DNA from 2 places in the Sphingobium sp. TKS genome. Region 1 is predicted to be linked to the other one. Evidence: riboswitches for the same ligand, from Rfam matches in the RefSeq annotation. Region 1 holds a riboswitch; the other holds the start of a gene.
What was found. A riboswitch is a leader RNA that binds a small molecule or an ion and turns the genes downstream of it on or off. The one in region 1 is predicted to bind S-adenosylmethionine.
Positions count from the first base shown of each region.

Region 2: another riboswitch for S-adenosylmethionine. It lies ahead of K426_RS04485 (DUF3293 domain-containing protein); the one in region 1 lies ahead of K426_RS08820 (homoserine O-succinyltransferase).

Region 1 is NZ_CP005083.1:1,744,657-1,751,756, reverse strand. It holds gene K426_RS08835 (NAD(P)/FAD-dependent oxidoreductase) at 1-1,203, shown strand, start outside; gene K426_RS08830 (2'-5' RNA ligase family protein) at 1,216-1,719, opposite strand; gene K426_RS08825 (sugar transporter) at 1,823-2,242, shown strand; gene K426_RS08820 (homoserine O-succinyltransferase) at 2,239-3,165, opposite strand; SAM-I-IV-variant riboswitch at 3,209-3,315, opposite strand; gene mltG (endolytic transglycosylase MltG) at 3,457-4,428, opposite strand; gene fabF (beta-ketoacyl-ACP synthase II) at 4,439-5,698, opposite strand; gene K426_RS08805 (acyl carrier protein) at 5,893-6,126, opposite strand; gene fabG (3-oxoacyl-[acyl-carrier-protein] reductase) at 6,342-7,082, opposite strand; gene K426_RS08795 (crotonase/enoyl-CoA hydratase family protein) at 7,084-7,100, opposite strand, start outside.
Region 2 is NZ_CP005083.1:888,784-895,883, reverse strand. It holds gene K426_RS04510 (TonB-dependent receptor) at 1-40, shown strand, start outside; gene K426_RS32425 (hypothetical protein) at 305-604, shown strand; gene K426_RS04500 (IS256-like element ISSpma2 family transposase) at 1,001-2,215, opposite strand; gene K426_RS30170 (HD domain-containing protein) at 2,565-3,533, opposite strand; gene metK (methionine adenosyltransferase) at 3,800-5,002, opposite strand; gene K426_RS04485 (DUF3293 domain-containing protein) at 5,109-5,537, opposite strand; SAM-I-IV-variant riboswitch at 5,566-5,672, opposite strand; gene K426_RS04480 (hypothetical protein) at 5,838-6,269, shown strand; gene K426_RS04475 (AAA domain-containing protein) at 6,422-7,100, shown strand, end outside.

The DNA.
Region 1 (7,100 bases):
GTGGGTGCGGGACATGCCGGGGCACAGGCGGGCATTTCGCTGCGCCAGCTTGGTTTCGAGGGCTCGATCGCGATGGTGGGCGATGAAAAGGATCCACCTTATGAGCGTCCGCCGCTGTCCAAGGAATATTTCGCGGGCGACAAGAGCTTCGATCGCATCCTGATCCGCCCCGCGAGCTTCTGGGAAGAGCGCAAGATCGACATGCTGCTCGGCCTGCGGGTGAAGGCCGTCGATCCCGTGGGCAAGTTCGTGACCGCGGGCGACCGGGAAATCAGCTATGGCAAGCTGATCTGGTGCACTGGCGGTTCCCCACGCATGCTGAGCTGCGCCGGTGCCGACGCGCCTAACGTCCATGCCGTGCGCCGCCGCGACGATGTCGACGCCATGATGGCGAAGCTCGACCAGATCAGCCATGTGACCGTGATCGGCGGCGGCTATATCGGCCTGGAGGCGGCGGCGGTCCTGTCGAAATTCGGCAAGAAGGTCGTGCTGCTCGAAGCGCTCGACCGCGTGCTGGCACGCGTGGCGGGCGAGGAACTGTCACGCTTCTACGAGGCCGAGCATCGCGCCCATGGCGTTGATCTCCGCACCGGCGCGCGGATGGACTGCATCGAAGTCACCGATGGCCAGGCGACTGCCGTGCTGATGGAAGATGGCGAGCGGATCGAGACCGACATGGTGATCGTCGGCATCGGCATCATCCCCGAAACCGGCCCGTTGATCGCGGCGGGCGCGGCGGGCGGCAATGGCGTGGACGTGGACGAATATTGCCGCACCAGCCTGCCCGACATCTATGCGGTGGGCGATTGCGCCGCCCATGCCAACAGCTTCGCCCGGGGCGCGCAGATCCGGCTTGAGTCGGTGCAGAACGCCAATGACCAGGCGAAAACGGCGGTCAACCACATCATGGGCAAGGAAGAAGCCTATCATGCGGTTCCCTGGTTCTGGTCGAACCAATATGATCTGAAGCTCCAGACCGTGGGGCTTTCGACCGGGCATGATCAGGCGATCCTGCGCGGCGATCCGGCGACCCGCAGCTTCTCCGTCCTCTATCTCAAGGGGGGCAAGCTGATCGCGCTCGACTGCGTCAATGCGGTCAAGGATTATGTGCAGGGCCGCGCCCATGTCATTTCCGGCGCGGTGCTGGATCAGGCGCAGTTGGCGGACGCCTCGGTTCCGCTCAAGGAAGTCGGCCTCGCCTGATCGAGATGAAGGTCAGCCCCGAAAGCTGGCCTTCACCGCCAATTCCCAAGGCCCGCCGCGATAATGCCAAGCCGCAAGGCCAGCGATCGCGAGCGGCCTCGGGCGGAAATCGCGTCGTAACGCCGTCGCCAGTTTCTTTGCCTCCGCCGGTTCGACCTTGTTCTGCACCGTGATGTGGAGACGCGGCCGCCCCTGATCCTGCGGCACCAGCAATCCGGCAAAAGCTTCCCCCAGTTCATGGCGCATCGCCATCAGGTCCGGGCTTTCCACCCGATAGGCGACACCCCGCCCCAGCAGCATCACCTCGGTCAGCCTCGCACCGGGCGGCGGACCTGCGCAGAGCCGCTTCAAACGCCGCGCCACTTCCCCCAGAGCGGAGGGGGGTAGATGATGGAACAGCGTGATATGCGCCGGCACCAGATTGCGTTCGGCCGGAAAATGCGCGCGGCGCAAGCCTTCCGCCCAGCCGAAATCCGCCGCGCCCATCAAAGCCGTCACGACGATCGGCGCCGCCAAAGCCTCATTTGCCAAAACCCGGCATATCCTTTCGCAAAATCCCGCCAGCCCTATGATCCCCCCACGGCCTCGGTAGGCAGGCCGCCGACAGAGGGGGAAAGTCATGACCGCACCGCGATCCTTTCGGGCCATCGGGATCATATTGCTGCTCTGGAACCTGATGGGGGTCGCCGCCTTCATCATACAATATACCGCCGACCTCGGCCAATTGGCGAAGACCGATCCTTATACGGCAAATATCTTCGCCGCCATGCCGGTCTGGGCCTGGGCTACCTATGCGGTCGCTGTCGGCGCAGGCACGCTGGGCGCGACCCTGCTGCTGCTCCGCAAGGCCGCCGCTGCGCCCTTGTTCCTGCTCTCGATCGTCGCGGTGATCGTGCAGTTCGGCTACAGCTTCATCCATACCGACCTACTGGCGGTGAAGGACATTACGGCGGCGATCTTCCCTGTTGTGATCCTGATCATCGCTATCTTCCAATGGCGCTATGCCCGCAGCCTGATTGCAAAGAGCATCCTCCGCTAAGCCGCGGTCAGCGCCGGCTGCTGTCCGACCACCCCCAGATCGAAGGGCGCGGTCTGGTAGATTTCGTTGATCCAGTTGCCGAACAGCAGATGCGCATGGCTGCGCCAGTGATTTAGCGGAGCCTGCGCCGGGTCATCGCCAGGAAAATAATGGGCCGGCAACTGCCTTGCCCCGTCACGCGCATATTCGTCGGCCAGCGTCAGCCTGTCATATTCCAGATGGTTGAACATATGCAGGAAGCCGCGCCCCGGATCACCGATCAAACAAAGGCCCGATTCCGCGCTATCGGCCAGAATCTGCAAGCCGCGCCCGTCGGGGATATCCTCCTGCCGCACTTCCGACCAGCGGGACACCGGCACGCAGAAATCGTCGGAAAAGCCACGCATCCAGGGCGACGACGGCAGATGATTGTGATGCCGGAACACGCCGAAGGCCTTGCGCTCCAGCGCATGCTTTTCCACGCCGTGGAAATGATGCAGCGCTGCCTGCGCCGCCCAGCAGATGCTCAAGGAACGATGCACATGGGTCTGCGTCCAGTCGAAAATGGCACGCAATTCATCCCAATAGCTGACCTCTTCGAACGGCAGCGTTTCCACCGGCGCGCCGGTGATGATGAAGCCGTCGAACCGTTCATCCCGTACATCGCTCCATGGGCGATAGAAGGACGCCATATGATCGGCGGAGGTGTTGCGCGAAACATGGTCGCTGATCCGCACCAGCGTCAGTTCCACCTGCAGCGGCGTCGCCCCCAGCAGCCGGGCGAGCTGGGTTTCCGTGCTGATCTTGTTGGGCATGAGGTTGAGCAAGGCGATCCGAAGAGGCCGGATGTCCTGCCGCACCGCATCGGCCTCGCGCATGACAACGACGCCTTCGGCCTCCAGCGTGCGGCGGGCGGGAAGATCGTCGGCTATCTTGATCGGCACGTCACGTCATTCCTTGCTTCGGAGCGACGCTTAACGATGTGGCTTGGGTCCGCTTGGTTGCCGGATCGGCCACATCCTCCTTTACGGAGTGCCACCTTGCCCGGATCGGCAGGTTGGCGTTGGGCGTCGCCCCAACTCTTGATGCTGATGGCTGGATAGGCGGGTAAGTGGCGTTTGGCAATCGCTGCTTTACGGAAGAAAAGGAAAACTTCGCCTGCTAATGACCAGAAGCGGACGTTTGACGGAAATGACGTCCACCTTCCACCCAAACAACCTATAGACCTGTGCAGGCTAAAGCTCTCCCCGAGCCCGCCGGATTTCAAACCATTTCCGCACATTCTCATTATGTTCTTGCAGCGTATCGGCAAAGATATGCCCGCCCTTGCCATCCGCGACGAAGTAGAGCGCCTTCGTCTCCGCGGGATGCAAGACCGCCAATATCGACAACCGCCCGGGATTGGCGATCGGCCCCTTGGGCAGCCCGGTCATCGCATAGGTATTATAATCGTTGACAGCCGCGATCTCCGACTTCTTGATCCTGCGTCCCAGCGGCTTGCCCTTGGTGATCGGGTAGATGATCGTCGGGTCCGCCTGCAGCATCATGCCGACCTTCAGCCTGTTGCCATAGACCCCCGCCACCATCGGCCGCTCGGACGGCACGCCGGTTTCTTTCTCGACGATGCTGGCCAATATGATGGCCTGCTTGGGCGTCTTGGCGACGCTATTGGGCGCCCGCTCCGCCCACAGCTTCGTGAGCGCCTTGTCCATGGCGCCCTGCATGCGCCCCAGCACCGCCGCCCGGCTCTCGCCCTTGTCGAAGGCATAGCTGTCGGGCAGCACGCTTCCCTCCGCCGGCACCGGGATATCGCCGGTCAACTCCTCATTCGCCTTCAACCGCTCATAGACCAGGATCGAGGGCATCCCCTCCGGTATGGCCACGAGCCGGGTCAGCGTCTTGCCGCCCTGGAGAATGCCGAAGATATCGCTGTTGCTGGCGCCCTTGGGGATCAGGAACTCGCCCGCCTTGATCGACTTGCCGCGCCCGAAAACCTTGGCGCGGGTCAGGAAAGCGTCGGCGGAGCGCACCGCGCCCTTCTGCTTGAGCAGTACCGCCGCATCCGCAATCGTCGCGCCTTCGGGCACCACGATCTCTATATCCCTCGTCGCCGGTCCCGCCTCTGTCCATCCATAGACGAAGCGGAATGCAACGAAAGCCGCGACGGCCAGGCCGATCAGCAATATGCCAGAGCCAAGCCGCCGCATGCGTCGTGTCTCAGACCGCCTTCATGATCAGCGAAGCGTTGGTGCCACCGAAGCCGAACGAGTTGTTCAGCACCGCGCGCACCTTGCGCTCCTTGGCGACGTGCGGAACCAGGTCCACGCCCTTGCAGCTTTCGCTCGGCTCATCGAGGTTCAGCGTCGGCGGCACGATCTGGTCGCGCATCGCCAGGATGCAGAAGATGCTCTCCACCGCGCCCGCGCCGCCCAGCAAGTGGCCGATGGCCGACTTGGTCGAACTCATCGACATGGTCGACAGATGTTCACCGAACAGCCGCTTCACCGCGCCCAGTTCCAGCTCGTCGCCCAGCGGGGTCGAGGTGCCATGCGCGTTCACATAGTCGATATCCGCCAGCGAAAGCCCCGACTTCTTGAGCGCCATCTGCATCGAGCGATAGCCGCCATTGCCCTCCGGATGGGGAGCAGTGACGTGATAGGCGTCGCCCGACAGACCGTAGCCGATGACTTCGGCATAGATCTTGGCACCACGCGCCTTGGCCCGCTCATATTCTTCCAGCACAACCACACCCGCGCCTTCGCCCATGACGAAGCCGTCACGGTTGACGTCATAGGGCCTCGAAGCCTTTTCCGGCGCGTCGTTGAAAGCCGTCGACAGCGCCCGAGCCTGCGCGAAACCGGCAATGCCGATCGGACAGATCGCGCTTTCCGCACCGCCGGCCAGCATCACGTCGGCATCGTCCATCGCAATCATCCGCGCGGCGTCCCCGATGGAATGTGCGCCCGTCGAGCAAGCCGTCACGACCGCATGGTTCGGCCCCATCAGCCCATATTTGATCGAGACCTGACCCGAGATCAGGTTGATCAGCCGCCCATGGACGAAGTGCGGCGACACGCGGCCCGGCCCCTTGTTCGCCAGCACCAGCGATTCGCTCTCGATGCCCGGCAAGCCGCCAATGCCCGAACCGATCGAGCAACCGGCGCGCAGACGCTCCTCCTCGCTCATATTGTCGAGGCCCGCGTCGCGCAGCGCCTGGCTGGCGGCGGAAATGCCGTAGACGATGAACGGGTCGACCTGCCGCTGGATCTTGTGATCGACATCCAGCCCGGCATCATAGCCATATTCATGATCCGCCGGCTTCACTTCGCAGGCGATGCGGCACTTATATTCACTGGCGTCAAAGCGCGCGATCGTCGCCGCGCCGGATTTGGACGCGATGATGTTCTTCCAGGTCGTTTCCACATCCCCGCCGAGCGGGCTGACCATGCCAAGGCCGGTTACGACAACACGACGCATATGCTTGCTCCGAAAAATTCTCTTTGGCTCAACGCCGTCCATCTAGCCATTCGAAGTGCCCCTGTGAACAGCCAAAACATGAACGGGAACCAGATACGAAAAGGCTCCCCAAGACCCGGTTTTTGCCGGACAGGAGGAGCCAATTCCTTCAAACGCGGCGGCCAAACCCCAAAAAGGCAGGCCGCCCGACGCTCTTACTGCTTGCTGTCGATATAATCGATGGCGTCCTTGACGGTGGCGATCTTCTCCGCCGCATCGTCAGGGATTTCGACGCCGAATTCTTCCTCGAACGCCATCACCAGCTCAACGATGTCCAGGCTGTCAGCGCCCAGATCGTCAATGAAGCTCGCATCCTCGGTCACCTTTTCGGCTTCGACGCCCAGATGCTCGACGACGATTTTCTTTACGCGATCCGCGGTCTCACTCATGAGTGGTCCTTCTTACTGGGTATCGTTGATGGTTCTGAATATTTGTTAAGGCATGCCCTAGAGGCAAGCCCCATAAGAGGCAAGAGGCAAGAGGCAATCGGGAAGCACGCCCCCGCCTGCATTCGACTCATTCGCCCCGATGGCACAAGGCGGCCGCTTTGCAAATGCCCAAAATTTTTCGGGCGCAAGGGAATAACCCGTCGCGCCCGACCGGTTCAGATCATCGCCATGCCGCCATTTACGTGCAGCGTCTGGCCGGTCACATAGCCCGCTTCCTTGCTCGCAAGATACACGACCGCCGCGCCGATATCCTCGCCCGCGCCCAGATCACCCGCCGGAATCCTGGTCAGGATCGCGCCCTTCTGCGCGTCATTCAACGCGTCGGTCATGGCCGAACGAATGAAGCCCGGCGCAACGCAGTTCACCGTGATTCCGCGGCTCGCCAGTTCCTGGCCCAGCGATTTCGACATGCCGATAATGCCCGCCTTGGACGCGGCATAATTGGCCTGGCCGGGATTGCCGGTGACGCCCACGACCGAAGTGATGGAGATGATCCGCCCGAAGCGCGCCTTCATCATCGGCTTCGCAGCAGCGCGGGCCAGCCGGAACGCCGCCTCCAGATTGACGGAGATCACGTTCGACCATTCCTCATCCTTCATGCGCAGGATCAGGTTATCGCGGGTGATGCCGGCATTGTTGACCAGAATGTCGAGCTTGCCGCCCAGCGCTTCGACCGCCTGCGGCACCAGCGCGTCCACCGCCGCCGGATCGCTGAGGTTGCAGACCAGAATCTTGTGATTCCCGCCCAGTTCCGCCGCAAAGGCCTTGAGCTTCTCCTCATTGCTCCCCGAAAGGGCGAGCGTGGCACCCTGCGCGGCGAGGGCTTTTGCGATGGCGGAACCGATGCCCCCCGAAGCGCCCGTCACCAGCGCGGTCATGCCTGTCAGATCGAACATGTCAGTCTCCCTTGAAAT
Region 2 (7,100 bases), 860 kb from region 1:
GCGCACCTTCGCGCTGGGCGTCCGCTACACGTTCAAGTGAGAGCGGCCGATAAATGAGTGCCCGATGGGATGCGGTGTCTCCTCACCGCATCCCATTTCCATGGCGGCCGATCCGGGACCCTCTCCATCCCCGGACCGGCCGCCATTTTGTTTGTGACGACAGGGGGAGTGGAAAGATACGCGCTTTGGCGAAAGCCCTGCTGGCAGGGCGCGACGCTGATCGCGACCGGAGCCGCCCTGCCCCCTCCCGCGATGGACAATCACCGCATCGCCGTCCAGCGCTTCGGCAACGACGCGCCCTGGTATGAGCGGCGCATCCCCTTCTTCGAATCCGCCGACCCCGGGATCGACGCGGTCCATTATTATCGCTGGACCCTCTTCCGGGCGCACCAGCGCGACCTGGGCGAAGAAGGCTTCATCTCCACCGAGTTCCTGCGATGTCGACTGGCAACGGCATCCCTATGCCCGTCTGAACGACGCCACCGGCTTCCATCTGGCCGAGGGGCGCTGGCCCGCCGTCCGCACCGGCAAGGTCTGCCTGCTCCTGACCCAGCCAAGCGGCAAGGCGACCCGGCTTGTCGAGTTCAAGCTGTTCCCGGACTAGGCGCCGGCTTTAGGAAATTACTCAGGAAAGTGGCGGAGAGGGAGGGATTCGAATTCAAGGCTTCAAACCTTGCATTTAGCGCTTTGGACATCGGATACGCCGCGTTTGTGCCCCCAGCACTGCCCCCGAAAGAAGTGGATGCATCTGAATAATTTTGAACGAAGTTCCTTAACATGGAAGAAGCCGACCGACGGTAGCGGGCACTATCCATAAAGGCCATAATACCATGTCTCTTGAAATCGGTGGTATGCGGACTTTTGTGGAAGCGTGCGGATGGTAGCGGAGGAGGGATCTATAGAACCACCTTATCACACTGTATTAAAGAGATATTCGGAAGACTGAGCCCGGTCGCGTCCGTCAAGGTGGTGTAATTTCGGCTGTGGCCGTGGGCCATCGTCAGGCGGCTTTGGCGGTGATGTGTAGGGGCTGATTTTCCTCCTCGATCATGGGTTGGTTGAGTTCGGCCATGCCTTCGATCTGCATGTATCGGTGCTGGAGCTGCCACTCGTCGTTCTGCTCCATCAGCACAGCCCCGACGAGGCGGATGATGCTGTCTTCGTTCGGGAAGATTCCGACGACGTCGGCGCGGCGCTTGACCTCCTTGTTGAGCCGCTCGAGCGGATTGGTTGAGTGTAACTTCGTGCGGTGCTGGGTGGGGAAGCCGGTGTAGGCGAGCACGTCGGTTTCGGCCTCGTCCATGCAGGCGCCGAGCTTGGGCCAACGGGTGCGCAACTGGTCGGCGACCTGTCGCCAGACCTGCGTTGCGCTTTTCTGATCGGGCTGCAGGAAGACCTGGCGGATCGCGGCGGCGACGACAGTGTTCTGGCCCTTGGGCACATAGGACAGGGCATTGCGCATGAAGTGCACCCGGCAGCGCTGCCAGGTGGCGCCCATGACGCGGGTGATCGCGCCCTTGAGGCCCTCGTGAGCATCGGAGATGACCAGCTTCACGCCGGTAAGACCGCGCCGAACAAGGTCCTTCAGGAAGTCGGACCAGAAGACCTCCGCTTCCGAGGGGCCGATATGCAGGCCGACGATCTCGCGCCGGCCCTCGGTGTTGACGGCCATGGCGATTATTGCGGCAACGCTGATGATCCGCCCGCCTTCGCGTACCTTGAGATAGGTGGCATCGAGCCAGAGATACGGCCATTCGCCGGTGAGCGGGCGTTTCAGAAAGGCATGGACGCGCTCGTCAATGTCCTTGCAAAGCTTGGAGACGGTGGACTTGGAGATGCCGGTCATGCCCATGGCCTGGACGAGTTCATCGACCCGCCGGGTGCTGACCCCGCCGATCCACGCTTCCTGGATCACCGCAACCAGCGCTTTCTCGACCATCTTGCGGGGCTCAAGGAAGCCCGGAAAATAGGACCCAGCACGCAGCTTGGGGATTTTCAGGTTCAGCGTGCCTACCCGGGTATCCAGCGAACGGTCGCGATAGCCGTTGCGCCAGGTCGCGCGCTCGCTGCTGCGTTCGTGGCGACCCGCGCCGATCAGGCCATCAACGTCGGCCTCCATGATCAGCTGCAGCACGTTCTCGGCGATGGTGCGCAAAAAATCCGGTTGGCCGCCCTTTGCAGCCAGCTCTTCGATCAGTAATCTGTCCTCGGTCATCGGGAACTCCTCTTCGTCACGGTTGAAGTGTGCAAACTCCACCATAACGATGAACCCGGTGGCCACCAGCGACGCCGCATTCCGGGGTGGGGCATGCCCCACCCCGGAATACACCATCGCCTACACCGGAAATTACACCACGAGCGCGGACGCTAACACTGAGCCCTGAAATACCCCCACCCATACCCCCGTTTTTGGTCCTTTTGCGATGGGGTGCACCTCCCATGCGGCCAACCGGTTTGAGAGCCAAACCAAGACCAGAGATGTGCATCTGAAGCTGCGAATCCGCGAAGCTACACCCCCGTCCGCTTCCTTGTATGTGGCTACGGCGTGGAAGGATCGCAGCCCCTCATGGCCACATGTCCCGCCGCGCCTCATAGCTGATGCCATTCTCATCGGCGAAATCACGAGTGGCGTAATAGGTGCCGAACCGGTCTCGCAGAGCCTCAGCCAGTGCGTCAGGCGAAACCGGCTGTGCGAGCACCAGCAGTTCTGCCAGCCGCTCTTGCGCGTCCGGACCGAAGCGGATCTGCACGGCGAACTCGTAATCGACGTCGGCGCCGAAGTGGTAGTAGTCAGCCACAACTGCACCATCCTCAACGATGAAGGTATGGCCTTTGTTCGAGTTTGACGGCGTCCTCGTCGAGACTTCGGAACCCGGTGCCTGTGGCAACTCAAACAGCGCGGTGCCCTGCGCGTGAATAGTGTCGAAGGCGACCTCGAGCTGCGGGCTTACGCCACGAAGGCCAGATACGACATCCCTCGCCCACTCGAAATACTCAGCCTTCCGCTGCTGCGGCCAATCTGCCGGAGGGGAAGCGACGATGTCCCGAAGGTTGCTGATCTTGTCCGCAAGCTTCACCAGTTTGGCTTCGGACGATTTCGTGGCAGCTTTCTCGACCTGGAGCCGTTTGCGCTCCGCCTTGGGTTTGGACTTGTCGTCGGTCACTTCCGCGACAATCCTTGCGACCAGCGCTCCGAACCTCGTTTCGAGCTCCTCAAGAGACGTTTCCGTGTCCTCGATCGTGTCGTGAAGGAGCGCGGCGGCAATCACTTGGGGATCAGAGACGCCTGCCTCGAGGGCGAGAATGCGAGCGAGGGCGAGCGGATGGTTGATGTAGGGCGAAGCATCAACATCCTTGCGACGCTGCTGCCGGTGCCGGTCCGCGGCGAAGCTTGCCGCGTCGAGAACCAGAGCCAAAGCGTTACCGTTGGCGTGGCCCGCAAGAGACTGCCCGCCAAGGCGTTCCGAGCGATTAGTGATTTGCCATTCATGGCCGCAATCGCGGCACCTATGATCAGGCATATCTTTACCCATGACGCACCCGCCCAACACGATTTCACCGCGATCGGAACGGTCAATGAGGTCTAGGCCCGGCATGCCGTAGATGATGTTGACGCCCGACTTGGTCCGGCAGCGTGGACAAACGTAAGTGCGAATAGGCTTTTCTCCTGTTGAGTGACGAAGCGGGACATTCTGGCTGGCGCTCGATAGGCAATAGCTATGACAAAATAGGTCGCAGGAGGGCGCGCGGCATCGCGGTACCGAGGATGCGAAGGTTCGACCCGCGCGCCTCTCAAGCGTCAGCCTACAGCCTCCAAGCTGTCCTGGGACAGTTGGTGAGCCAATGCTGCGGCCTTATCGAGGCGCTCCCAGCGATGGTGCGCCGGTGAGCGCCAACGCCCGAAATGGCCGAGCACGGCAGTGTCGGAATAGATGGGACGCAGCAGGTCGAGATCGCGGATGATCCCCGCAGGTGTCAGGTCCCACGCAGCTCGAACTGCGGTCGCCAGCGCGGCATCGGGAATTGTGCCGGTTCCGTAGGTCTCGACGTTCACCGACACAGGCTCGGCGACACCGATCGCATAGGCCAGCTGAACGGTGCAACGGTTTGCCAAGCGGGCAGCCACAATATTCTTGGCGATGTGCCTTGCGACATAGGCGGCCGACCTGTCGACCTTTGTTGGATCCTTGCCGGAGAAGGCGCCCCCGCCATGGGGGCAAGCGCCGCCGTAGGTGTCGACGATGATCTTTCGTCCGGTAAGGCCCGTGTCACCCTTGGGCCCGCCTACGGTGAATGGCCCGGCCGGGTTGATGAGCGCCTTGAACTGAGGGGTCCGCAGGTGGGACGGAATGACCTGGTCAATCACTTCGGCCTGCAGCAGAGCCCTGACCGCCTCGAGCTCGCTCTCAAACTGATGCTGCCATGACAACACGACCGTCTCCACGCCGACCGGCTTGCCCTCGCGGTAACGCACAGTGACCTGAGCTTTGCCGTCAGGCCTCAACGCGCTGCCCCCCTCCCCCACAAGCTCACTGGCGCGAGCGACAAGATCCGTCGCGAGCGACCAGGCCAGCGGCATGAAGTGTTCGGTCTCAGCAACGGCATGACCAAACATGAGGCCCTGATCGCCGGCACCCGTCTCCTCTCCGCCATCGACTCCCGCCTCGATTTCCGGACTTTGACGATTGAAGCGGACCTCAATTTCACAAGTAGCTGGATCAATATCAGTGGCTTCGTGGCCGTAGCCTACCTCGCGCAGGACAGCGCGAACCAGCTCAGGTGCTCCTGCCTCAACCGCGGCAAAGTCTTCCGGTCGGGTGGTCCGGAACTCCCCAGCCACGATGATTTTGTCGTTTGCAGCGAAGGTCTCGCAAGCGACTCGGGCATTGGGATCGAGCCTCAGGAAGGCATCGAGAACGGCGTCCGAAATCTGATCGCAGAGCTTATCAGGATGCCCGGCCGATACGGCTTCAGAGGTGAACAACCCTTCAAAAACAGACATAAAAGTCTCCAGTTTTAGCCGCTTTGACGATGTCGGGGGCGGCAATCAGGAACAAATCCCCCCGGCCCTTGGGCGGGCCAAACCAATCAATGCCTGGGCCGACAGGTCAGCGCAGCAAAACCAACTCGGGCGTCCCATGGACGCCGATCCATACGATCGCGTTTTGCTGGTACTTTCGTCCAAGCAGGCAGGCCTGATCGCGCGAAAGGCCAAGAGCAAGGTAGCTCGCCTCACCAGGCCAAGCGGGGTCGTCCCCCTGCCCCACCCCTTCGAAAACCGTGGCTCCCAGGGCTTCGAGTTCACCTTTCAGCAACGCCATCGATGCCGCGTTCTCCTGTGCAGAGTTCGGGCTGCTGTAGGGATTCTCCGCGGTGATGAAGGCAGCTCCGGGAGAACTGCTCGCCTGGATCGCGGCGGCCACCACTACAGAAGGCACATCGATCCGCAGCACGATGGCCTCACCGCCCAGATCTGCGCTGTAGCGCGTTCGCCGATAGGCCTGAATAAGGGTAGGATCGAGTGATGTCTTGGACATGGAAACCCTCCAGATTGGAGGGTCGACACAGCTTCCGCTTCGTTGCCCGGATGTGGGCCACATCTGCTTTCGCAAAACCACCTTGCCCGGAACGGCAGGTTGGTGTGGGCGTCGACCCAACTCTTGATGACCACCAGATGCTAGCCTACGTTGCGCGAGAAGGCAAGCGAGAGCCGCAATCCCGAACAGATGGGCGGCTGCGGTGGCTCAATGGTCCGACAGTTGGTCGGCGACCGTTTTGCGGTCGGTCGGCATGACCCGTAACGACCATCCGAAAACTGGGCCATTTGGAGGCAACCCTTGATAGAACCAGACAACTACACGGATGACGAAGGACCAGAGCAGATCCCGAGTTTCCTGGGTCTGATTTTCGACGGGAACGCCGCTTTCGAGGCAGCACTGGCGCCCCTCAATGGGTTTGACTTCTGGACTTACGCACAACTCGCCGATGAGTTGGAGGCAGTCGGGCGGTGCGTCGTCGTCGATTTCGGGAGCGGAGCTACCGAGCTATGTTTCCAGGCCGACTCGGTCGATCAAATCGTCGGGGCCATTCCTGCCGTGGATGCGCTCTACGACTGTCCTGACCATCAGGGTCCCGCCGGCGGAGCCGGCCATGTCCTGGTGATGGCAGACGGTTTCAGCGACATCGATGTAACACGAGCTGCTTTGGGCTTGCGCGCCGCTCTAGATTCGGATCTCGCTGCCATGTCCGCTTGCCTCAAGGACAGCTAAAGGCACGGGACGAGGCGAGCGAAAATTACGATAACACCTGTTGCCGAATTTTAATCTGGATAACGTAAACTGCTGCCACTCGATGCGTTTTAAAATCCAATTGGTCAATTTAGATGTAAGCGCGACAGGCGCAGAGCGCGAAGGCAAATAAATTGATCGAAAAGTCCCGTAGTTCATCAGCGATCCGGTTTTCCGAAGGGATTGAAAGCCTCCTTGTTGATCATGTTCGCGCCCTTTTCCGAGCCGACGAAATTGCACTGCAATCGCTTTCTCAGAGATCGGAAGATGTCCGAAATAATGCTCAATTATCTGCGTCCAAGCTGCAACAACGCGCCAATTCCAGGCTCAGCAGGCTGCACGTTTTCTTGGAGCAGACGGTCAGCGAAGGTGAACAGATTGCTGCCAGCGTTCGACGACTCACCGAAGAGCGCAATGAGCTTCGGTTCCTTCTCGAACGGGGCAAGGCACATCAATGGTCTGAAGCGGAAATAGCGACGGCGAAGGCTCATGCTGACGCAGCTTTGACCGACGCTGACAAAGAGATTGAACGGCGCAAAGGTCAGATTGATGCGCTGCTGAAACGCAGTGACGAGCTTGCCCACGAGCAACAGGCCTTTGCGACACGCAAGTTCGATAGCGATGCCCTATTTTCGTCTCTTATTGCAGGGCTGGAGCCGCAACCCTACCGAGATGCGCTTGCTACGGAAATTGACGCTTGCGAAATCAAATTTCGGAAAATTTCGCAAGAGTTACAACACTCTTTGGCAGAACAGCGTGATGTGCAGTTGGCCGCGGAAGGGGAGCTCTCGCAGCTGAAGAAGGAGCTCAACG